4 regions of the Anaerospora sp. genome follow, and region 1 is predicted to be linked to each of the others. Evidence: riboswitches for the same ligand, from Rfam matches in the RefSeq annotation. Region 1 holds a riboswitch; each other region holds the start of a gene.
What was found. Region 1 has a riboswitch for S-adenosylmethionine ahead of RTR76_RS00650 (vitamin B12 dependent-methionine synthase activation domain-containing protein). Riboswitches for the same ligand answer to the same signal wherever they lie in the genome.
Positions count from the first base shown of each region.

Region 2: linked by a shared signal. The riboswitch ahead of RTR76_RS13545 (hypothetical protein) and the one ahead of RTR76_RS00650 (vitamin B12 dependent-methionine synthase activation domain-containing protein) in region 1 are both predicted to bind S-adenosylmethionine.
Region 3: linked by a shared signal. The riboswitch ahead of RTR76_RS04155 (methionine ABC transporter ATP-binding protein) and the one ahead of RTR76_RS00650 (vitamin B12 dependent-methionine synthase activation domain-containing protein) in region 1 are both predicted to bind S-adenosylmethionine.
Region 4: linked by a shared signal. The riboswitch ahead of RTR76_RS13465 (PLP-dependent aspartate aminotransferase family protein) and the one ahead of RTR76_RS00650 (vitamin B12 dependent-methionine synthase activation domain-containing protein) in region 1 are both predicted to bind S-adenosylmethionine.

Region 1 is NZ_DALZUO010000001.1:129,009-135,177, forward strand. It holds gene RTR76_RS00635 (aspartate ammonia-lyase) at 1-889, opposite strand, end outside; gene RTR76_RS00640 (ParB/RepB/Spo0J family partition protein) at 932-1,834, opposite strand; gene RTR76_RS00645 (AAA family ATPase) at 1,827-2,588, opposite strand; SAM riboswitch class I at 2,843-2,945, shown strand; gene RTR76_RS00650 (vitamin B12 dependent-methionine synthase activation domain-containing protein) at 3,007-3,693, shown strand; gene RTR76_RS00655 (homocysteine S-methyltransferase family protein) at 3,754-6,138, shown strand; gene RTR76_RS00660 (methylenetetrahydrofolate reductase) at 6,135-6,169, shown strand, end outside.
Region 2 is NZ_DALZUO010000016.1:70,078-76,246, reverse strand. It holds gene RTR76_RS13560 (YezD family protein) at 176-382, opposite strand; gene RTR76_RS13555 (YezD family protein) at 397-570, opposite strand; SAM riboswitch class I at 653-753, opposite strand; gene RTR76_RS13550 (hypothetical protein) at 829-990, opposite strand; gene RTR76_RS13545 (hypothetical protein) at 1,045-1,512, opposite strand; SAM riboswitch class I at 1,617-1,717, opposite strand; gene RTR76_RS13540 (DUF1847 domain-containing protein) at 1,788-2,465, opposite strand; gene RTR76_RS13535 (alpha/beta fold hydrolase) at 2,462-3,340, opposite strand; gene RTR76_RS13530 (4-hydroxyphenylacetate 3-hydroxylase N-terminal domain-containing protein) at 3,419-4,855, opposite strand; gene RTR76_RS13525 (phenylacetate--CoA ligase) at 4,883-6,169, opposite strand, start outside.
Region 3 is NZ_DALZUO010000003.1:116,568-122,736, reverse strand. It holds gene RTR76_RS04175 (D-2-hydroxyacid dehydrogenase) at 1-578, shown strand, start outside; gene RTR76_RS04170 (HDIG domain-containing metalloprotein) at 575-1,102, opposite strand; gene hisZ (ATP phosphoribosyltransferase regulatory subunit) at 1,108-2,292, opposite strand; gene RTR76_RS04160 (YerC/YecD family TrpR-related protein) at 2,293-2,607, opposite strand; SAM riboswitch class I at 2,785-2,893, shown strand; gene RTR76_RS04155 (methionine ABC transporter ATP-binding protein) at 2,966-4,024, shown strand; gene RTR76_RS04150 (methionine ABC transporter permease) at 3,993-4,646, shown strand; gene RTR76_RS04145 (MetQ/NlpA family ABC transporter substrate-binding protein) at 4,694-5,521, shown strand; gene RTR76_RS04140 (MetQ/NlpA family ABC transporter substrate-binding protein) at 5,546-6,169, shown strand, end outside.
Region 4 is NZ_DALZUO010000016.1:52,737-58,905, reverse strand. It holds gene cysK (cysteine synthase A) at 1-792, opposite strand, end outside; gene RTR76_RS13465 (PLP-dependent aspartate aminotransferase family protein) at 972-2,105, opposite strand; SAM riboswitch class I at 2,197-2,302, opposite strand; gene RTR76_RS13460 (hypothetical protein) at 2,501-2,623, shown strand; gene RTR76_RS13455 (efflux RND transporter permease subunit) at 2,997-6,038, opposite strand; gene RTR76_RS13450 (efflux RND transporter periplasmic adaptor subunit) at 6,035-6,169, opposite strand, start outside.

The sequences.
Region 1 (6,169 bases):
AGCGCAAATCATTTGCTATTTTATTTAAATTAACTGCAAGAGTTTTTATTAATCCCGATACTTCAACAAAAACATCGGCATTTTGCGTTATGTCGACCATATTCTCTGCTCTGGCTAGGCCAAGTTTCGCTAAACCGCGTACCCGTTCATTGACCATATAAATGTATTTTCGATCCGCATTTAATCCTGTCCCCACTGCAGTACCACCTAAATTGGTCTGGCGGAGTCGCTCTTCCACTTTATATAGCCGCCACCGGTCACGAGAAATTGCCTGAGCAAAAGCACTAAACTCCTGACCGAGCAATATAGGAACTGCATCTTGCAGCTGAGTTCGACCAACCTTAACAACCGCAGCAAACTGCGCCTCTTTTTCTTGTAATTGCTGCTGTAAAGCTGCACAGGCTTCACTTAACGGTTGCAACAGCCATATTGCTGCTATTCTAAGTGCTGTCGGATAAACATCGTTTGTTGACTGATGGAGGTTAACATGATTAAGCGGATGTACCAGGCCATATTCACCGCGATTGCCGCCTAATAACTCGATTGCCCGGTTAGCGAGTACTTCATTGACATTCATATTGGTCGAAGTTCCTGCTCCCCCTTGTAAGGCATCCACGACAAATTGTTCATTCCACCGTCCATCTATTACTTCTTCAGCTGCTTTGATAATTGCATTGCCAATTGCAGGTTCTAACCATCCTAATTCACTATTAGTCATAGCAGCGGCCTTTTTAATTAATGCAATAGCCTTGATAAGTGTTAAGTCTACCGGAAATCCGCTCATCGAGAAATTTTCTACTGCTCTCACTGTGTGTATGCCATAGTAGGCTTCAGCTGGAACGTTCCGTTCACCGATGAGGTCTTTTTCTACACGAAAAGCATTATCCATTGCAATCACCTATTGCTATGTTTTTTTGTTTCACGTGAAACATTACACAACTAAAGGTCCTTGAAGCTTACTAGCTGCCGCTTCCGCCTGTGGCGCGCCAAGAGTCTCAATGATTCGTTCTAAATCATCTCCAGAATAAAATTCAATTTCTATTTTGCTTTTAATTTTGCCTGGTTTAATTTTCACCTGCGTCCCGAGAATCATTTTGAGACGATCCTCAGCTTCAACTAGAAAAAATTCTCTTTTCTCAGGTTGCACCTGTTTTCTTACTCGCGGTGTTGTAGCTAAACGTTTCACTAACTCCTCTGCATCACGGGCAGACAGATCTTCTTCGATAATAATATCTGCAGCTTCAATCTGTAATTCTTCACTTTCTAATGATAAAATTGGTCTTGCTTGTCCCATCGATAATGTTCCACGTGAAACATGTTCTTGTACAACAAGCGTTAAATTAAGCAATCGGACCATATTCGCGATGTGAGATCGACTACGACCAATCTTACGAGCTACTTCTTCTTGCGTAAGTCCGAATTCTTCCATCAGCTTTTTATAAGCAAAAGCTTCCTCAATCGGATTTAAATCTTCCCGCTGCAGATTCTCAATTAATGCAATTTCCGTCATTTCTGCATCAGTATACTCTCTAATAACAGCGGGAATGGTTTTTAAACCTGCTAATTGTGATGCCCGCCAGCGCCGCTCGCCTGCAACCAACTCATAACCATTGAGCGTCTTACGCACAACTATTGGTTGAACAACACCATATTGCTTAATTGATTGTGCTAAATCCGCTAAAGCCTCTGAATCAAATACTCGTCTAGGCTGAAATTTATTAGGTGTAATAATCGTTACAGGAATATCTGTAGTTGGTCCAAGTTGTTCGCTATTGGTTGTTGACGCGGTTTGTATAAGAGCGTCTAAGCCACGACCTAATCCACGTTTACTCATCACCAATCACCTCTCTAGCTAAATCAAAATAAACTTCTGCCCCTTTGGATTTTGGATCATAAATCATAACAGGCTGACCATGGCTGGGCGCTTCACTTAAGCGGACATTACGGGGAATAATTGTTTGATATACCTTATTACGAAAATGATTTTTCACTTCATCTACAACCTGAATAGAGAGGTTTGTTCTGGCATCAAACATTGTAAGAACTACCCCTTCCAAGGTAAGAGAAGGATTTAAGTTTTTTTGAACGAGCTGTATGGTATTCATCAATTGTGTTAATCCTTCCAGCGCATAGAACTCGCACTGAATAGGGACAAGAACAGAATTGGCAGCAGTTAAAGAGTTAATCGTTAAAAGACCTAATGAAGGAGGGCAATCAATAATCACAAAATCATAATTGTACTTAATTTTATCTAGTGCACGCTTTACTTTTGTTTCACGGGACATAATGGATACTAATTCGATTTCTGCACCTGCTAGCTGAATAGTAGCAGGCAATAATGATAAATTGGGGACTTCTGTTTGCAGCGTTAGCGACTCGATTGGCACATCATTAACCAAAGCATCATATACACACCGCTTAATAGTTGATTTGTTTACTCCCAGGCCACTCGTAGAATTTCCTTGCGGATCTATATCAACAAGCAGTACCTTTTTGCCAAGCGCGGCCAAACAGGCGCTCAGATTAACAGAAGTTGTTGTTTTACCAACGCCTCCCTTCTGATTGGCAATGGCGATCACTTTAACCAAAATAATTCACCTCATCTAATGTAAGTCTTGCTGAACTTCCACATAAAACCATCTTTCTCCTGCAAAAAATACATCTTAATACCAGAAAAGCCATTGCCCGACAAAACTTTATTCTTATTAACATAATAATAATAAAATGAAACAGGTTAATATTTATCATTATGGTTAACATAACGATAAATATTAACCTTTAGTTGACAACTTCTCGTCTAATACGATATAGTAATTCCATTACGATAACTACATACTAATATCTCTTATCCAGAGAGGTCGAGGGACTGGCCCGATGACACCCGGCAACCGGCAGCAATGCAGTGGTGCCAAATCCAGCAGGAAAGTATTCCTGAAAGATGAGAGGAAAGGTATTGCCCCCTTTCCTTACGGATTGGGGGCTTATGTATTATAAGGAGGGAAATCAGTGCCGGTTTATAATGCCACATTACAAAAAGTTGATGAAAAGGAAACTCGCCGTTATGCCGGACTGGCACGAAGTGAGGATTTCCCGACTAAACTAATAAGTGAAGCTTGCTTAGAGGTACAAAGCCTGGCAAAACCTGCGGGGATTTATGAGATATACCCCTACCAATCAGAGCAGGCACTCATTGCAGCCCTTGAACCATTAAAACTCACCGGTGAAGTTATCAAAAAACATCTTGCTGGTGCTGAAAAAGTAGCTATATTAGCTGTAACAATCGGCAAGCAATTAGAGCAAGCAATAACCGGTCATTTTGAAAAAGGTGAATACACCTCGGCATTACTACTGGATGCAGCAGCTACTACTGCTGTCGAAATGGTAGCTGATCAACTGAATGAGTTAATTGACCAGCAGGCAGCCCGTCTTGGGTATAAAACCACCTGGCGCTTCAGCCCTGGCTATGGCAACTGGGACATCACAGCTCAGACCGCAATCATTAAACTTGCCGGAGCCGAACAAATCGGTATTACAGTAACTGAAACGTCTATGATGTCACCTAGAAAATCAGTATCCGCCGTCATTGGTTTTATTCCCCGCTCATCTACTATGGTTACAGCTGCAGATTCAGAGATCAAGAACACATGTGCAAATTGTAGCCAAGTCGATTGCCACAGCAAGAAAACAAAATAACAGTCTCTTACATACAAATAAAAACAATCCCTTTTTATAAAGAAAGGAGCCTAACCTACTATGATTCATGTATTTGACGGTGCTATGGGTACCATGCTGCAGCAAGCAGGGTTACCACTTGGCTATTGTCCGGAATTGTATAATATTGAACAGCCTCATATCATTACCGCAATCCATCAGCAGTACATTGCCAGCGGTGCTACGATCATTGAAACAAATACATTCGGTGCCAACCGTATCAAACTTCAGCACTATGGTTTGAGCAATAAAGTGGCAGAGCTCAATAAATGCGCTGTTAATGCTGCACGCCAGGCTTGCGGCCCACAAACTAAGATTGCCGGCTCTGTAGGACCAACAGGTAAATTTATTACACCAATCGGCAATTTAGGCTTTGATGAAGCCTACGATGTTTTCTATGAGCAAATTTGTGCTCTCGCTGAAGCGGGTGTTGATTATATCCTGATAGAAACAGTAATTGATATCCAGGAGATGCGTGCAGCTTTATTAGCTGCTAAAGCAGCCACAACTAAGCCTGTTATTTGTCAGCTCTCCTACGGAGCAGATGGCCGGACAGTCACAGGAACAGACCCACAGACGGCAGCTATCATTCTTGAGGCAATGGGTGCCTCTGTTATCGGCGCTAATTGCTCGCTTGGTCCGGCTCAACTGCTGCCAATTGCAGAAAGCCTCGCCAAAGCAACCAGCTTGCCTATCAGTATTCAGGCCAACGCCGGTATGCCGGAACTAATCAATGGTCAGACTGTATTTCCGATGAGTGCTGCGCAAATGGCCGAGTGGATACCTAAATTGCTTTCTGCAGGTGTTTCTTACATTGGTGGTTGTTGCGGTACAACACCTGATCATATTAAGGAGATTCGAAACGTAGTAGATCATTTCGACCAAAATCTGGTGCCGCATCGTCAAGTACCGGCATATACAGCTTTAACCAGCCGCAGCAAAACAGTCTTTCTCGGACCCTCCTTTCCTACTGCCATCATTGGCGAAAGGATTAATCCTACCGGGCGAAAAGCATTGGCTGCAGATATAAAGGAAGGCCAGTTTATCGCAGTAAAGAAAGAAGCTCTCGGCCAGGTTCGGGCAGGCGCGAAAATACTTGACGTAAATATGGGTGTCCCCGGTATTGACCAGGCAGCTGCTATGACTCAGGCTATACGGGAATTATCTATGCTGGTAGATGTACCATTAGCAATCGATACGACTGATCCGGAGGCATTAGAAGCAGGTTTAAAAGCTTATCCCGGAAGAGCCTTAATCAATTCAGTAAGTGCAGAACCGGAAAGACTGGAAAGCTTTTTACCCTTAGCGAAAAAATACGGTGCAGCCGTACTATGCTTGCCGATAGCCCCCGGAGGAGTGCCACAAACTGCCCAAGAGAGGGTTGATGTCATTCACACGATCGTAGACGCTGCCTTTGCCGCCGGATTACGGCCCAATGACCTGCTGCTGGATGCATTAGTTCTCACTGTGGCAGCAGAGAAACAAGCAGCTCTGGAAACACTGGACACCCTCCGGCAATATCGTCAGCACTTTGGTTATCCGGCCGTAATGGGCTTAAGCAATATCTCCTTCGGCCTGCCCCGCCGTGATCTGATGAATGCCACCTTCTGCGCTATGAGCCTGGCTGCAGGTCTTGATGCACCGATTTTAAATCCTTATGACCCATTAATGCAGGATATAATAGCATCTTCACAGCCCCTCTTAGGTCATGATAAAAACGGCAAATACTATAGTACCGTTTATGGGGCAGCACCGCCGAGTGCTCCAGCTAGAGCCGCAGACCGAACAGGCAGTCTGCTTGACCAAATACGCATTGCTGTTGAAGACGGCGAGAAAGAAGCTGTCATTCCGCTGGTACGCCAAGCTCTGAATGATGGTCATACAGCACTTGATATTACTGATAACGGCTTAACTGCAGCGATGAACAACATTGGCGCTGCCTATGGAGCAGGCCACTGCTACCTGCCGCAGGTTATGTTGGCTGCCGAAACAATGCGGTCAGCGTTTCTCACCATTAAAGAAATCCTTCCCTCTCACAGTACCACCAGCCGCGGAAAAGTAGTACTGGCAACAGTCAAGGGTGATATTCATGATCTTGGTAAAAATATCGTTGCCGCTCTATTAGAGAATAATGGTTTTACCGTTATTGATCTTGGCAAAGACGTAGATACAGCGACAATTGTTGAAGCGGTTTACAGCCATCAAGCTCATATTGTAGGCCTTTGTGCATTAATGACGACAACGATGCCACAAATTGATGCAACAATAATAGCATTAAAGAATGCCGGACTCTCAGTAAAAACAATCGTTGGCGGTGCTGTCCTCACACAGGAATATGCAGACAGAGCCGGTGCCGATACCTATGCATCTGACGGAGTCGCTGCAGTCAATATTGCCAAACAATTAATGGAGGAAACGACCATATGAGTACATTACAAACCAAGCTCGCTAATGGCCA
Region 2 (6,169 bases), on a different contig from region 1:
TATCAAGACGTCCACTGACGGTGCTTTTTGCACCATACTGCGTTAATTTTTTTTGAAATAAGGCCCATTATTCCTGCAAAAAATTGCCTTGCCTGGCACAAAAATCACTCGCCATTGACCATTCCGCTAGTTTGAAGACACACCCTAGGGCGTACCTTCCAACCAGGAATAAGACCTAAATTCCATCGCCAAATATACCTTCAAGACCGGTAACCCGGCTTTTATCCGTTCGTTCCACCTGAACGACTTTTCCATTTTTAACAACAAATACGACCTGACCATATTTTAATCCGCCGATTGCCTCAAGTATCATTTTCTGAAGCTCAGCGGAATTTTTGGAGTTCTTGCTAGGCGCTGCCAGCTCGGCTTTACTCTTCTCCATTCCCTGTGCCTCCTTTAAACAAGTCTTATTTTTTCGTGTTTTTCCAGTTGAATGACCCGCGAATCCTGGATAATAAGAGTAATGGTTCCATGCAGCATCCCTTTGAAGGATTTCTCTATTTTTTCCAGCACTTCATCGGAAATAACTTCCTCGCTCTTAGGGGCTGGCTTATTCGTATTCTTTGTCAAATTGCTCACTCCATTTCTAACCGGTTATCGCTTCACCACAACGAAAAACCCCTTTCCGAAGAAAGGAGTTACATACGCCTTTCTCTCATCTCTCAGGGTTATCCTGCTGGAATTAGCACCTTAAGCATTGCCGCCGGTTGCCGGGTGTCATCGGGCCAGTCCCTCGACCACTCTTGATAAGAGTTTATGCAATTTAATGAATAAATTCTACCATCCTCTTACACCTCTGTCAACACTGGATTTACATTTGCTTTCCCACTACACACTATTGCCTTCTGCTCTATCTGCAGCACCGTCATAAACGCTTTGTTCAAAGGAAATTACCTTGCCGTCCCTGATAGTAATAACTATTTGATTGTAGCCTTTTTTAGAAGCCGCTGCTCCAGTTTCTTTACCGGTTTTATCTATTTTCTGTTCCATATATACCCTCTCTTTTCCTAACAATACCGTACAAATGTCTTTCAGCTCCAAAACTTATATAAATGCAATGCCAAATTTACTCTCCAGAATACTTACCATTGATGGCAGATGAGTCGTTGGTAATAGCATTGTTATTTGATGGACCGAGCCAAACATTCGTAAAAGTGGTATCTGCTGCGAAAGGAGTTCTCCGGTAATACGGGCAGTCAATTCCGGTACTTGTGTAACCTTGCCACCACTGATGGACACAATTGAACATTGCTTTTCAATATCAAAGCAACAGCCTAGCTGCTTTAAACCAGTATAAACAACATCTATTGCTTCCTCCGGCACCGTAAACATCACTTGCTCGGAGCGAATGCTGATTAATTCTAAATTCACATTGTTACGGGCAAGCTCTTGCAGTATGTGTGAAACAGCACAAGAGCTGTTCAGCAAATTTACTTTTACATGGGCAACGCAAGAAAAACTATCAACCGTAGTTAGTAATTCGTCTGCTATTGACACGCTTTCCAATGTCAAATCCTTCACCTCCAACATGTATCGCTAAAGCACTCCAGGGTTGGAGGCATCCATAATAAAAAGCCCCCTTCCACGAGGAAAGGGGCTTTTTAATTCCGACCTTTCTCTCATCTCTCAGGATAAATCCTGCTGGAATTAGCACCACTGCATTGCTGCCGGTTGCTGGGTGTCATCGGGCCAGTCCCTCGACCACTCTAGATAAGAGTCATATTCAATTGTGACGATTTTAACATTTTTTTCGGTCACTTGTCAATGCCCTATTATTGTTCATTTCGCTATTCTTTTGTCTGCAGCAGCCGCTTATAATACGAATGTGCAGTGTATAAAGCAACTGCCGGATTGTGCCCTGTCAGCCGGTCTTTTGTAATAAGAGTGGTAACTAAAGCATCCGAGTATTTAATAAACAGCGAATCATGTCCTACACACAGTCCTACAACCACATTAAGGTCTGTTTTGTGGTAGTTTAATATGCGGGCCTGAAGAATGGGATTACACATTGCTTCATGACCGCCCGGTTTAATTTTGTGCTCTTCCAGTATGCCGATCTCCGCTTTATCCACCGAGCCTACCTTACAAATTACGCTGTAATAGGTGAGTCCTTTGGCAGTGAGAATATCCGCAAAGATTTTTGCCTCTTCAATCAACCCGGCACAGGTGGCAATACCGATCTTTTTCGCACCGATGCGATTGGCAAACTCAATAATTTCTTCTACTCGGGTTAGCTTACCATAAAAAAGTCCCTCTACCTGGGCCGAAGCTCTGGCTACTATCGCATCCTCTTCGTCCCCTTGGAGGTAGTTTTTTATTTCTTCAATATCCTCAGCAATAGGATGGCCATCATTATCCTTGGTTGTCAGGCAAAAGCCTGGGAACGCTTTGCTTCTAGTCCGGCAATTGTAAATACTGCAGTCAGTGCAGGATAAGCTCTCTACATTTTTTTCTCTCACCATCATAATCCCTCCGTTTGTTTTTCTAACCAGCCTACCAGCAGCGAAGTGAGTTCCGCATGCCTTCCGGCAAACACATGATCGGCAGGAATAATCTCCAACTGTTTTTCGCGTTTGTACCGGGAGTACAATTCCTGTGAGCCCGCTAGCGGCACAACGGCATCCTCATCACCATGCACAATGAATAGCGGCGTTTGATAAGACTGTGCTTTAACTAAAGGTTCATAGCGCTTCTCCAGCAGCTCCCTTGCAAAACGGGGACTGAGGCTAAAGCCTTTATTTAAGAAGTTGGCAATAGTTTCGCCCTGTACGGACCGCTGCCACAACTCGGGACCAAGAATGATATCGCAAAAGTTGTCAATCGGCTTCACAACCGGCGCCAGCACCAGCCGTCCGGCTATTGCCGCATCATCATAGCTAAGAGCAATAAGCCCGCCTAAACTATGTCCCAGCAGATAGACCGGCAATCCACTAAAACGTGGCTCGCCTTTTATCCAATGGAAGACATTGCCTACATCCTCCAGCCAGCCGCTAACAATCGTATCATCTGCAAACTCCCCTTCACTTTCGCCAGAACCGGAAAAATCAAAGCGAACCGTGATAATTCCCGCTGCGGCAATCGCTTTGGCAACATTGAGCATCAGTTGATTCGTACCGATTTTATCACTGGTAAAACCATGGCAGCAAACTACAATGGCCTTCTGCTTCTCCTGTTCCTCATTGATGTGAACGACTACGGACAATTTGCGATTTTGGCTGTCAACCCAGACGTGCTGTTTCATATTATCTCTTCTCTCTACCAGCCTGCACAGTGCAGGCTCATTTGTTTTATACAAAAAGGCAAAGGTTTCCGGTGGAATCCCTTTGCCTTCAGTTGTCACTGATCAGCCCTAATATCTCCAATTTCTGTTATCCTAGCATATTAGAAATTGGCAGTCAATACCTCCAGGTACAGGCGCCTAATATTCTTTGCCTGCATCCGCAATTTTTTGGGCACATTCGGCAAATTTAGTCCATGGCTCGCTTTTACGGACAACCAGTTTTGCACCTTCCGGTGAACCCCCGCCATGCATACAGCCGGGAATGCCGCCGCCAACCGTCAGCCACTCTACCAGCCGGGCTGCTTTAGCCCGTTCTTTCCCATCTATGCCTGCCGTCAGCGCCCGTACCAGCTTATCACCGTATTCTGGCGACTGAAAATCCTGATAGGCGGGAAAGCAGCCCGTTTCGGCTATTCCGCCGCTGATTTCCTGAGCAAGTACTTTTGTCTGATAAGGCAGCGTAGCCACCTGTGTTTTATTGACATGAGCCAGCAGCGGATCGGGAATCCAGACTCCGGAAGCATGCTGCTCCCCTTTAAACATGGCGCCCAGTCCGATACCATAGGTAATTTCATTATTAATTGCCATCTGGTTGAGTTTTTCCTGGAATGTTTTCTGGTTTAGCCCGTTTGCCTTAATCATGTTGATGGCGGCACCGATCATTATATCTCCCTGACCAGCCACACAGGCACCGATTGCTGCCCGGTAGATCGCCGTAAAGTAATGCAAAAATAGACCTGTGTATAAATACTCTCCACACAAGAAAATTCGTTCATTCGGAACAAAGACATTATCAAACAACAGGAATGCTTGTGTGATCCCGCCTGCCTTAGGCGAGTCCCAGCCCTCTTCCTCATCACGGCTGTCACTGGGACGGCGTGTTTCCACAATGGTAAGCCCTTGTACATCCCTGGGTATAGCAAAGGCCAGCGCTGCCGCCTTATCGGCTTCACCGTGAGCACTGCCCGGTACGCAGATAATTTCATGAGCAGCTGCAACGCCGCAAATCTGGGCTTTGCAGCCCCGGACAACAATTCCGTCGGGCTTAACTTCCACAACATGCAGATAACTATCGGCATCAGGCTGCTGGGCAACACTCAGTGCCCGGTTGCCTTTAGCATCTGTCAGCGCCCCAGCCAGTGCAAACGAATGATCTTCCACCAAGGCAAAATAATCCTTGATGCGCTGGTGATAGGGTGTGCCATATTCTTTATCAGCCTCATAGGTAACTGCCCAAAGAGCATTGAGCGCTGTCCATCCTGCGCAGGTAGCGCCTTGGCAGGTCCCTGTCCGGTGGAATTGAGCCCGTTTCATCTGACTATTGGCCAGCACGTCTTCGGCACTGGCCATCAGCGTATTCCAGCGATGGGCTTTTTGTCCCGTCAAATGGGAGGTCCTGGTAAAAATACCGGTTTCCTCCGTAAAAGCTGCGTCATACGAATGAGAAACCGATTCTACATGCAGCCTTGTTGCCGGATGCGTGGTCACATCCTCAATCAGCTTGCCCCATTTATAAATATTAGGACGCAGTTTAGCGAGACTCGCTTTATACTGGTCACCGTTTTTTAATGCCATTTTAATTCCTCATTTCTTTTGACAGTTTTAGCTCCATACCTGGGAACGATTATCCACAACCCGTTTGGCTTTATGAGTTGCTCTGGGCAGAGTGCCGGGAGCCAGAATCTCCACAGCTGCCGAAATGCCTGTCGTGGCTTTTAAATTTTTCTTTAGCCGTTCCGCCAACTCCTGAAGGTTAACACGACCTTCAGCATGCTCTGCCTGTACCGTTAATTCATCCAGATGATTGCGGCGGTTCACTACCAGCAGGTATTCGCCAGTATAATCGGCATCTTTCCTAACGATCGCTTCCACATCGCTGGGGAAGACGTTAACGCCTTTTATGATCAGCATATCATCAAGCCTGCCGTGTATGCCGTGAAGCCGTAAGGCAGTCCGGCCGCAGCTGCAGGGCTCGGTCGTGTAAGACACGATGTCTCCCGTCCTAAAACGGACCATCGGCCGGGCAGACTTTTTCAAAGTAGTGAGCACCATTTCGCCCCGTTCTCCTTCTGCCACCGGTTCTCCCGTTTTAAGGTCCAGCACCTCCAGCAGAATATGATCCTCGGCCCAATGCAAGCCATCCTTGGCCTCGCACATGCCGGCGCAAGAGCCGAAAATATCGGACAAGCCGTAGTAATCATATACATCGGCGCCCCACAGCGCTTCAATCTGTCCCCGCGTCTCCGGAATAGAGCCGCCCGGCTCACCGGCGACAAAAATCTTCCTGATAGCAAAATCAGTTGCCGGGTTAAAGCCCTGCTGTTTAGCCGTTTCTCCTAAATACCAGGCATAGGAAGGTGTCGTCCAGATGGCGGTAGCCTGAAACTGCCGGGCGATCATCAGCAGCCGGTCGGAAGGTATGGTTCCGGCATGAATCGTCAGCGCTCCTACCTTCTGAGCACCTAATACGCAGGGTCCGCCGACAAAGAGGGAAAAATTCAGCGCATGGCAGTACCGGTCTTCCGGGCGAAGCCCGCTGGAGTAAAATTGCCGGGCCTCATAATCTATCCAGTCCTCAAAGTCCTGAGCAGTAAAGGGCGAGGCGGTAGGTATCCCGGTAGAGCCGCTGGAAGTGGAAATATAAACAACGTCCCGTTCGGGTACGGCGAGCAAATCGCCAAAAGGCAGCACAGCCTCCTGCCTCTCCCTGATCAGCTTCTTTTCAATAGTAGGGAAATACTGAATATCGGTTAATGTTTTTATTTTGTCGGGATGCACCTTAGCCTGGTCAAAGCTGTGCCGGTAATAAGGTGATCCCTCATAAGCATGGCGTAAATGTTTTTTCAGCAGCACCAGCTTAAGCTCATCCCATTCCTGCCTGCTTTGTGT
Region 3 (6,169 bases), on a different contig from region 1:
AAAAGATCTGGAAGCGTGTTCCCACCGAGGAAATTCAGGACAAAACCATTGCCATTGTTGGGCTTGGCAGTATTGGCCGGACAATTGCTAAAAAAGCCAAAGGCCTGGGCATGAACGTAATCGCTGTTAAGCGGGAAATGACAACGGAAATCTTTGTTGATGAATTATATACTCCCGACCGTATCTATGAGATGCTTGCAGAAGCTGATTTTGTAGTGGCAGCCTTACCCCTGACTGAAGAAACAAATGGATTTTTCCGCCTTGAGCATTTTCAAGCAATGAAGCGATCTGCCTATTTTATTAACATCGCCCGTGGCGCTGTTGTAAAAGAAGCTGACTTGATTCAAGCTCTTGAACAGGAATTAATTCAGGGAGCCGGACTTGATGTCTTTGATCACGAACCCCTGTCAAAGGACAGCTCTTTATGGGCAATGCCGAACGTTATCCTGACACCGCATTTAGCAGCTTTGTCACCAGCTTATCTTGATCGGGCAATGAAGCTCTTTGCCGACAATCTGGGACGGTTTATCCAGCATGCTGAAATGGAAAATGTAGTTGATAAGGCCAAAGGGTATTAATTCAATTCATCCGCTTCTCTGAGTAAAGTAAGCTCCGGTATATCATGAAACGCCGGTGCGTCATGATGGCGGCTTACAATAGCAATTACCGCTGCCCCGCTGCCGATTTGCTTCAGAAAAGCAGCACTTCGCCCGGCGTGATGAAAGTAGGTATGAAAGGCGTGGCGCAAATTAGCAACTTTGCTGCCCCGCCCTTCTTTTGCCCATTTTCGCGCCCAGTGCGGCGCTATTTTGTGAGCAATAACCGCCGCAATTTTATCAAACGTACTGACATCGCCCTTTACCTTCCCCACATCGTGCAATAAAGCACATTGGGTAAGCAGCGGCTTATCAATATCTGTCCGGTCTTTTGCCAGACGCAGCGCCGTATATGCCACATTCAGGGCATGGCGCTGGTCTGGCTTATTCATATTCCAGAAAAGCCGCTGCTCTGCCGGACGAAGCTCGCGACCGACAAAATCACGGTCAGCATCGGTTATCGTTGCCGTCAATGCACTAACAACCTGATTGATTCGCTTTAGCATTTTTGTTAACCACCTATATAATGGAGCTTGGTACAACACCGCTGCCTCGTGTTTATTTCTGCAGCCTCCCGGCTCTCGGCCTCCAGTGCCAATTCGACCCGCCAGCCTTCTGCCCTAAGCTTATTCGCTGTTGCAATTGCCTCTGGCAAGCTATTGCCTTGCCAGGCTACATAACAGTCTTTGTCTGCTGGCGGTGTGCTTAAGCCCTGGCGCTCCAGTGCCAGCAGCACCCTTTCAATGCCGAGAGCAAAGCCGGTTGCCGGACTGTCGCTGCCGAAGGCCGCAAGCATTTTGTCGTACCTGCCGCCGCCGCAGATCGGGAAACCCAAGCCCGGTGTATAGCCTTCAAATACCATACCGGTATAATAGTCAAAATCACGAATGAGCCCCAAATCAAAATTAACATGCTCCTGTACACCATAGCTAGTCAACAGCCGGAAAATATCCGCCAGATTATCGAGCGCTGCCCGGCTGACCTCATTAGGAGCCATCTTGTAGGCCTGCTCAAATACTTCCTGGCGGCCATGCAGCACAGGAATACTTTTGAGGAACTTCTGCATATCGGCGCTCAAGCCGCTGGCACTGAGGATTTCTCCCAATCCAACAAGATCACGCCGGACAATTGCGGCTTTGACCTGCTGGCGCTGGGCGGGATTCAATTCACTTTCCGCCATAATGCCATTAATAAAATCCACCTGACCGAGACTGACTTGAAAGTTGGTTAAACCGGCTTCCTGCATAGACGCAACAGCCAGTGCAATAATCTCTGCATCGGCAGCGGGTCCCGGTGCTCCCAGAAGTTCCACTCCGGCCTGGTAAAACTCGCATTGCCGGCCAGCCTGGGCCAGTTCATACCGGAAAACATTCGTCAAATAAAACAAGCGCAGCGGCACTCCTGCTTCGCGCATGCGAGTTGCAGCTGTCCGGGCAATAGGCGTCGTCATATCCGGCCTCAGTGCCAATATACGATTATTCTTATCCAAAAACTTAAACATATGCTGTTCTACGTCATTCGTTGCGCCAACCATCAGTGTTTCCAGATATTCGAAGGTAGGAGTTACAACCTCATCATAGCCCCAATTGCCAAAAAGCTGGGCCAAACCTGCTTCAACCACCCGTTTGCGACCTGCCTCACGGGGCAGAAAATCGCGTGTGCCATACGGAATTTGCGGTACATAGTCTTGTTTCATTTATGCGTCTCCCCCATCAGCTGTATCTTTTAAACGGTCCAGGATCACCTTATAACCATCCGCTCCATAGTGCAAGCATCGTTTGACCCGGCTGATCGTTGCTGTGCTTGCTCCCGTCCGGAGGACAATATCGTCATAAATATGGCCTTCCTGCAGCATGCGGGCTACTTCCAGGCGCTGGGCCAGTGACTTTAATTCGCTGATTGTACAAATATCCTCAAAAAACTGATAGCATTCTTCCTCTGACTGGAGTGCTAAAACTGCCTTAAACAACTGATCTGTCAGGGCATCCTTTAATTTCGGATTGACCGTCATGGTCATCGCTCCTTCACTGGATTTCTTTTCATTGTAATTACTATTCTAGTATAAACATCTTTTTCCTGTCTTTAATCCTTTTTTTCTTTACTTCGTGATAAATAAAGTGATATTTTTTTACTTGACATGTTTACACTACCATGATACTATTTGTTACATCAACTACATAGAAAACTCATTTCATCAAGAGTTGGCTGAGGGAATGGCCCTATGACGCCGCGGCAACCAATCACAGCAATGTGAAAACGGTGCCAATTCCACGGGAGTTTATCCCGGCAGATGAAGATTAAAAGGTTAACTACCTCTTCGTCTTTGTCGAAGAGGTTTTTTTGTTTTTTAGAAAGGAGCAACTATAACCATGATTAATTTGTCAGGTATTACTAAAACCTATCAGGGTACCGCCGGACAAGTGGACGCCCTTAAAGGTATAGATCTAAAAGTTGACCAGGGCGAGATTTTCGGCGTTATTGGCAAAAGCGGCGCCGGTAAAAGTACACTTATCCGCTGCATCAATATGCTTGAACAGCCAACTACAGGTACCGTAACGGTAGATAATCAGGAATTAACGACCATGAGCGAGCAGGATTTACGAAATATGCGCAAGAGGATCGGCATGATCTTCCAGCATTTCAACCTTCTCTCCTCCCGTACTGTGTATGAGAATGTCGCCTTCCCATTAGAGCTGGCCGGAAAAAGCAAGGCAGAAATCGCTGCCGATGTGCTGCCACTCTTAGAGTTGGTAGGATTAACGGATAAGAAAGATCAATATCCGGCACAGCTTAGCGGCGGTCAGAAGCAGCGGGTAGGTATTGCCCGGGCACTTGCCAGCAAACCGCTGGTGCTGCTCTGTGACGAAGCTACATCTGCCCTCGACCCGCAGACAACTAAATCCATCCTTGATTTATTAAAAAGTATTAATGAGAAACTCAATTTAACTATTGTCTTAATCACACACGAAATGCAGGTTATCAAAGAAATTTGCAATCGCGTCGCAGTCATCGAAGGTGGTTTGATTATTGAGCAAGGACCGGTGCTTGATATCTTTACAAAACCAAAATCTGCAACTACGCGGGAGTTTATCCGGGCCATCATTAACTACGATTTGCCAGATATCTTCCTTGATACAAATTTCTCAGCGACTCCCCTGCAGGATGGAAACCTGGTTCTGCGCTTATCCTTCATCGGGCATGCTGCGGGAGAACCGATTATCGCCGGTATGATCCGCCGCTTTAATGTAGATACCAGCATCCTCTACGGCAATATCGACCATATTCAAAGCACTCCTTTTGGAACACTGATCGTTGAACTATCGGGAGAACAGCAAAATATTGAAAATGCCTTGAACTATTTACGGGCAAAAGATTTGGGAATTGAGGTGATCGGCTATGTCGCAAGAAATGCTCGCGCTGCTGGTTGAGGCATTATTGGAAACTACCTATATGGTAGCGATCTCGGCTTTTGTTGCTGCACTGGTCGGTATTCCGTTAGGCGTCATACTGGTTACAACAGATAAAGGACACATCCTTGAGAATATCCCTTTAAATAGTGTGTTAGGCGCAATTGTCAATGCTGCCCGCTCCACTCCCTTCATCATTCTGATGGTCGCTATTATCCCGATCACCCGCATGATTGTCGGTACCTCTATCGGAACCAATGCGGCGGTTGTCCCCTTAAGTATTGCCGCGATCCCTTTTGTCGGACGCATTGTGGAAGCAGCCTTAAAGGAAGTAGATCACGGCGTAATCGAAGCCGCCCAGGCCATGGGAGCCTCCCCCTGGGAAATTATTAAAAAAGTCTTGCTGCCGGAAGCGCTCCCTGCCATTATCCTTGGTCTCACCATTACCATTATCAGCCTCATCGGTTACTCGGCAATGGCCGGAGCTATTGGCGGCGGCGGGCTGGGTGACCTGGCTATTCGCTACGGGTACCAACGGTTCCGGGCCGATATTATGCTGGCAACGGTAGTGATCCTTATTGCCCAGGTTCAGCTTGTCCAGTCGGGGGGAGATTATCTCGCCCGCCGGCTTAACAAAAAATAAATTCCAAAAATAATAAACTAAAATTAAAAATTCAGGAGGAATTCACGATGAAAAAATTAGCTCTCTTACTTATTTCCGTGCTTACTCTGGCTCTTGTCGCCGCAGGATGCGGCAGCTCATCCAATAACTCTGCCAAAGCTCCTGCGCAAACAGCTAAAACAGTGCTAAAAGTAGGTGCAACTGCAGTTCCTCATGCGGAAATTCTAAAGGTCGTAAAGCCCTTGCTTGAGAAAGATGGTATTGATCTGCAAATCGTTGAGTTCTCCGACTATGTCCGTCCTAATGTTGCTGTTGCAGAAAAAGAGCTGGATGCTAACTTCTTCCAGCACATTCCTTATCTGACTAAATTCGCTGCCGAACGCAATCTGCAGCTCACTTATACCGCTGCTGTTCATATTGAACCAATGGGCGTTTACTCTAAGAAAATTAAAAACCTGAACGAAATAGCCAATGGCGCTCAGGTAGCTATTCCCAATGATCCTACTAACGGCGGACGCGCACTTGCTCTTCTTGCCAAAGCGGGCCTCATTAAACTGAAAGACGGCGTTGGCATAAATGCTACTGTTAAAGATGTTACCGACAACCCTAAAAACCTCAAAATTTCTGAACTGGAAGCACCTCAACTGCCCCGTGCTTTAGATGATGTGGCAATTGCCGTTATTAATACTAACTACGCTTTGGAAGCCAAATTAGTCCCTACTAAAGATGCGCTGTTCATTGAACAAAATGATTCCCCTTATGTTAATATCCTTACTGTTCGCAAAGGCGACGAAAACCGCCCTGAAATTCAGAAGCTGACCAAAGCGCTGACTTCTGAAGACGTAAAGAAATTCATCAATGAAAAATACCAAGGCGCAGTTGTACCTGCGTTCTAACTAAAAACTAGGGAGGCTCTTCCAATGAATAAATGGGTAAAATCGACTGCCCTTACGCTGGCAGTTGTATTCTCACTGGGCCTGACCGGTTGCGGCGGCAGCCAGACAGCTAAACCGGCTAATGATAAACCAATAAAAATCGGCGTTACTGCCGGTCCCCATGCGGAAATTATGGATTTTGTTAAAAAGGTTGCTGAGAAAGACGGCTTAAAAATTGAAGTAATCGAGTTCAACGACTATATTCAGCCGAATGTTGCTCTTAACCAAGGCGATATTGACTTAAACAGCTTCCAGCACCAGCCTTATCTGGACAATATCGTTGCTGACCGCAAATATGAAATCTCCTTCCTGGCAAAAACAGTTATCTTCCCAATGGGTATTTACTCTAAGAAAGTAAAGAATATCAATGAGCTCCAGCCTGGTGCCACCATTGCAATCCCTAATGATCCTACCAATGGCGGACGCGCCCTGCTGCTGCTCGAAAAAGTTGGCTTGATCAAACTGAAACCCAATACCGGTCTGAAAGCAGCGGTTACCGATATTGCTGAAAATACCAAAAACCTCAAAATAAAGGAACTGGATGCCGCTCAAATTCCCCGTTCCCTTGATGATATCGACTTAGCAGCGATTAACACCAACTATGCCATG
Region 4 (6,169 bases), on a different contig from region 1:
AAGACCTTCCCGTTTAGCCAGATTACGCGCAGCAGTAAAAGCTTCATCATTCTTCACTTTAAAAATTTCATCAATCACGGCTGTATTGATAACCTGGGGAACAAAACCTGCTCCAATACCCTGAATTTTATGAGGGCCAGGGTTGCCGCCTGAAAGCACCGGCGAGTCGAAAGGCTCTACCGCTACAATTTTAACATTCGGGTTATAACGCTTGAGGACTTCGCCTACACCGGTAATTGTTCCGCCTGTGCCAACACCGGCAACAAAGATGTCCACCTTACCATCGGTGTCGCGCCAAATTTCTTCGGCAGTCGTTTTTCTGTGAATTTCCGGATTAGCAGGATTGTTGAACTGCTGAGGCAAATAAGAATTCGGCGTTGAAGCAGCCAATTCTTCTGCTTTGCGAATAGCGCCCTTCATCCCTTCCGCACCGGGAGTTAATACCAGCTCGGCACCAAGTGCTTTAAGCAGGTTGCGACGTTCCACGCTCATAGTATCAGGCATAGTCAGGATCAATTTGTAGCCTCTCGCAGCTGCTACAAACGCAAGAGCAATACCAGTATTACCGCTGGTCGGCTCGATAATAACAGTGTCTTTATTCACTAGTCCCTTATCTTCACCATCTTTAATCATTGCATAGCCAATCCGGTCTTTTACGCTGCTGAGAGGATTAAAATACTCCAGTTTAGCGACAAGTTTGGCTTCAAGTTTTTCCTCTTGGTTATAATTACGAACTTCCAGCAAAGGGGTGTTACCGATAAGATCCGTTAAATTTTGAGCAATGCGTGACATATAAAACCCTCCTTATTTATGACCCATTATAGTCGCCAACATATAACAAAAAGGCTAAAGGCAGCTTTATAAAGCACCCTTAGCCTTCAGTTGTCTGATCGGCCGAACGATATTGTTATTATGATCAAATATTACCACAAATACAATATAACGTCAATCCATTAAAATACATTTTTTACTTAACCGAGAGCCTGTTCCAAATCCTTAATAATATCGGCAGAATGCTCAATCCCCACTGAAAGCCGCAGTAAACAGTCCGATATTCCAAGCCGTGCACGGATATCTGCCGGTATATCGGCATGCGTCTGAGCAGCAGGGAAGGTAATCAGCGATTCTACGCCGCCCAAGCTCTCCGCAAACTGCAGCAGCTTAACCTTTGCCAATATCTGCGGCACCAGCGCCGGATCGGTTACTGTAAAAGACAACATACCGCCATAGCCGGAGGCCTGAGCCTCCTGAATTTCCCTGCCGGGATGGTTAGTTAGTCCAGGATAGTATACATGCTCGACTTTGGGATGATTGGTAAGCCACTGGGCAACCAGTCCGGCATTCTCATTATGCCGGTCCATTCTAAGCGCCAGCGTTTTCATTCCTCTGAGCAGCAGCCAGCAATCCTGAGGGCCGAGCACAGCACCGGTGGCGTTTTGAATAAACCGTATTTTTTCGGCTAATTCCGCTTCGCGTGCAACAACGATACCACATAATACATCATTGTGTCCTGATAAGTACTTTGTCCCGCTGTGAATAACGATATCAGCTCCTAATTCCAGCGGACGCTGGAAATAAGGAGTCAAAAAGGTATTATCCACAATGCAATGCAGCTTATGCTGATGGGCCAATGCCGCGATCTGCCGGATATCGGCAATCTTCATTAAAGGATTGGTAGGTGTTTCTACAAGAATAGCCTTCGTATCTTGCGTGATTGCCTGCGCGATTTCCGTCATATCACTGGAATCAACAAAGGTTGTGGTAATGCCAAAACGGGCAAATACCTTGTCCAATATACGGTATGTTCCGCCATAGCAGTCTTCAACAACGACTAAATGATCGCCGCTGCTATATATCATCAATACGCCTGACACTGCCGCCATACCGGAAGAAAATGCAAACCCGGCAATGCCGTTTTCCAGGTCGGCTACTGCTTCCTCCAGCACTTTGCGTGTCGGATTCTGGGTCCGCGAATAATCGAAGCCGGTACTTTGCCCTAACCCGGGATGACGAAAGGTTGCTGATTGATAAATAGGTGTACTGATTGCACCGGTTTTGGCATCGGTACAGAGACCAACGTGAGCTACTTTAGAACAAAATTCCATATTTTCCTCCCAAGTTTAAGGTTTAATTCTCTCCAGTCCGGCAAATAAAAAAACCCCTTCAAGGAAGGGGTTTGCAACAGCTACCACATTCCTCTCATCTTCACAGGAAAATTTTATCCTGCTGGATTTAGCACCACTGCATTGCTGCCGGTTGCCGGGTGTCATCGGGCCAGTCCCTCGACCTCTCTGGATAAGAGATTAAACGTATTTAATTTTTATAAAGCATACCATAGCTAGAAATAGCTGTCAATCATCTGTATAGAATTTTAAATACTTATTTGTAACATATTTCAATCAAACCAATAAATTCCGCTTTATTCTATCAAATTATTACAGTCATAATAATTTTGTTAGAGGGAAAAATAAATTCATCACACAAAGGAGGTGCTTACTAAATGGCAAAGAAAAATGAAAAGAATTGCAAAGACAACAACAAATGCAACGATGCCAACGTCAATTTTGCCTGCGAAATAGCTCCACAGAAAAAAGCTTGTAAATCAAACGAAAAATGTAAATAATGCAATATGTGAAGAGAGAGGCTGCCTCACCAACGATTGAGGTAGCCTCTCTCTTTGCTACTCTACTTTTGTATCAAGACAAAATAAACAGTTATGTCCTTTTGTCTTGTTCTTGTTTTCGTTCTTATCGGCCCTTCTGGAAATAGCCGTTCCGCAGGATGGCCAACCGGCAGATTACGTTAAGAAATTCGTACTGTTTGAGCGAAGCGAGTTTACGAATTTTAGTAAGCTGACGGTTGGCCAAGGTTATTGGAAGACAGGCCTAGAATTTTTGCTACTTTTGTTTCGATGACAAAAGTAGGAACTCGGGATTTCCCCATGCTACGAGGGGTCTGTCTCAAATAGGTTTTATATCTATTGGAGACAGACCTGCTTATTTCTTCACTTTAAACGCAACTGCATACATGGTAGGCAGCACAAGCAATGTCAAAATCGTTGCTCCTAATAAGCCGCCTGCAATAGCAACAGCCATAGGTCCCCAGAACGTGCTGGGAATCAACGGAATCATTCCAAGTATTGCTGCTGCTGCAGTCAGCATGATGGGACGAAAACGCAGTACGGCAGAATTGATGATTGCTTCCCAGGGAGCTTCACCTGCCTTAATATGCTGCTCAATCTGATCAATCAGAATAACCGAATTGCGGATAATCATGCCGCTCAGTGCAAGAATACCAAGTTCCGCTACAAATCCCATCGGGCGCAGAGTCAACAGCATGGAAATACTGACACCAATAATCCCCAAAGGTGCCGTAAGCAAGGTCAGCACCATAAGCGACATTTTTTGCAATTGAAACATGAGCAGGATAACAATCAATACAATCATCGCCGGAACAGGCTGCAAAAGAAACTCCATCGAGCTTTTGCTTTTTTCTAAAGAACCGCCGATATCAACGCTATAACCGGCCGGAAGACTCGCCCGCAAAGTCTTGAGTTCTTCATATACTTGCTTGGTGGCATCATTGCCGGTTACACCCGGCAGCACCTCAGCCTGCACCGTAATAGTCGGCTTTAAGTCTCGCCGCCAGATTAATCCTTCCTCTGCTTCATAGCTTATCACAGCAATTTGCTCTAGCGGCACAAATTTTCCGCTGCCGATATGAACAGGCAGGTTCTTAACAGCCGATAAATCCTTCCGGTTGTGGCTATCGAGCTGGTAAACGATATTAACCGTTTTATCCCCTTCATAAAATTCAGCAACCTTAGATCCGGAAATCTGCATCTGCAGGCTGAGAGCCAAGTTCTGACTGTCAACGCCAAGTGCTCGTGCCTTATCCTGATCTATATTCAAATGCATGACTTTATTCTTTTCATTCCAATCCCAGTTGACATGAGCCAGTTTCGGATTGTTCACCAATACATCGCTTACTTGCTGAGCTATTGATCGTACCATCTCATGATCATAGCCGGAAATGCGCAGCATAACAGGATAAGGCGACGGCGGTCCGGTCTGAATCAGCTTGACATGACCACGTACATTTTCAAATTGCTCGGCAAAAAGCTTATTAATTTTAATTTCCAAAGCTTCACGGGCTTTTAAATCTTTGGCAACAATAACAAATTGAGCATAGTTGCTTGCCGGCAGCTTCGGATCACTTGTCAGTACAAAGCGCGGCGCTCCCTGCCCGACATAATAACTATAGCTGGCAATATCACCGTCTCCGGTAATACTTTGAGCAAATTTCTGGGCCTCCTGCTCAGCAGCAATCATAGAAGACCCTTCAGGCAAGGTAAGCTCAACGATAAGCTCAGTACGGACAGAAGGCGGAAAAAACTCCTGTTTAACAAAGGACAAGAGACCGATTGATCCAATAAAACAACCTGCCGTAATGCTCAAAACCAGTTTGCGATGTTCCAGGCACCAGGTCAGTGTCCGCCTGAATAAGCGATAAAACTTGGAATCATACATATCCTGGTTTTCTGCTGCCACATGCTTCGGTCTGATCAGCTTATAACCTAACAAGGGCGTCACGAGAACAGATACAAACCACGACAGCAGCAGGGCTATCGTAACAACGGTAAAAATACTGCTGGTAAACTCGGAGGCCGACCCTTTGGAAAATCCAATAGGAATAAACCCTGCGCAAGTGATCAGCGTTCCTGTCAGCATGGGAAATGCCGTTGCCGTGTAGGCATAGCAAGCCGCATCAAATCTGCTCCAGCCCTGTTCCAGCTTTACCGTCATCATTTCAACGGCAATAATGGCATCATCGACCAGCAGTCCAAGTGCGATAATTAAAGCGCCTAAGGAAACTTTATGCAAATCGATTCCCATGATTTGCATACCGACAAAAATACCGGCGATAACCAGCGGAATACATAAGGCAACTACAATACCCGACCGGACTCCGAGACTCAGGAAACTGACAATCAGAACAATGGCAATTGCCTCCCACAGAGATTTAACAAATTCTCCAATCGAGGCTTTTACGATTTCCGGCTGATACAGCACCTGATGCAGCTCCAGACCGAGAGGCAATTCTTTTTGCAAGCCTTGCATCGTTTTATCCAGATTGTCTCCCAGGGTAAGAATATTGCCGCCTTTTTCCATAGAAATTGCAAGGCCGATTGATTGCTGCCCGTTGAAAACCATTTTGGGCTCCATCGGTTCTACGTAACTGCGGTCTACCTTGGCAATATCGCCTAAACGGAATGTGCGCTCATTTACCCTAAGCGGTAAATTTCGCAAGGTGGCAACATCGTCTACAATACCGCTAACTCTCAGGTATACATTATCTGAAGAGGTTTCAACCATACCGGAAGCGTTCATCGTATTTTGGGTTTTAACGGCATTGATGATAACATTTGGGTCAATTCCCAACTGAGCTAGTTTACTGCTCTCCATCTCAATGTAGATTCGTTCCGGCTGCACACCGATTAGATCTACTTTTTTAACATTTTTAACTCCTAATAAGGTTCTGCGGATTTGTTCCGCTCTTTCACGCATTTCTTCATAGCTGTAACCATCGGAAGTAAGGGCATAAATACAGCCAAACACGTCATCAAACCGGTCATTAAAGCTGGGACCAACAACACCCTGCGGCAGGGTGCTTTTAATATCGTTCACCATATTGCGCACTTCCAGCCAGGTAGGGCGGACGTCCTTTTCATTCACGGAATCTTTCAGCGTAACATAAATGACCGCTTTACCAGGCTGGGAATAACTTTTCAAATAATCGATTCCCGGTGTATCCTGTAATTTTTTTTCGATTTTGTCAGTTACCTGTTCCTCCACCTGCCGTGCAGTGGCGCCCGGCCAGGCAACAGAAATAAGCATCTGACGAATAACAAAGTCAGGGTCTTCCATTCGTCCTAACTGCCGGTACGAAAAAATGCCCATTACAAAGGTGAGGATGACAAAGAAATACACTATTTCTTTATGCTTTAATGCCCATTCAGTCAGATTTAGTCTGCTCATAAGCGTACCTTCTGTCCTTCCCGCAGCTTCTGCACGCCTGCAGTAACAATCACATCTCCATCCTGCAGGCCTTCGAGGACCTGAATTTGACCGTCACCAAACGCGCCTACCTTGACTGGCCGGAGTGAAAC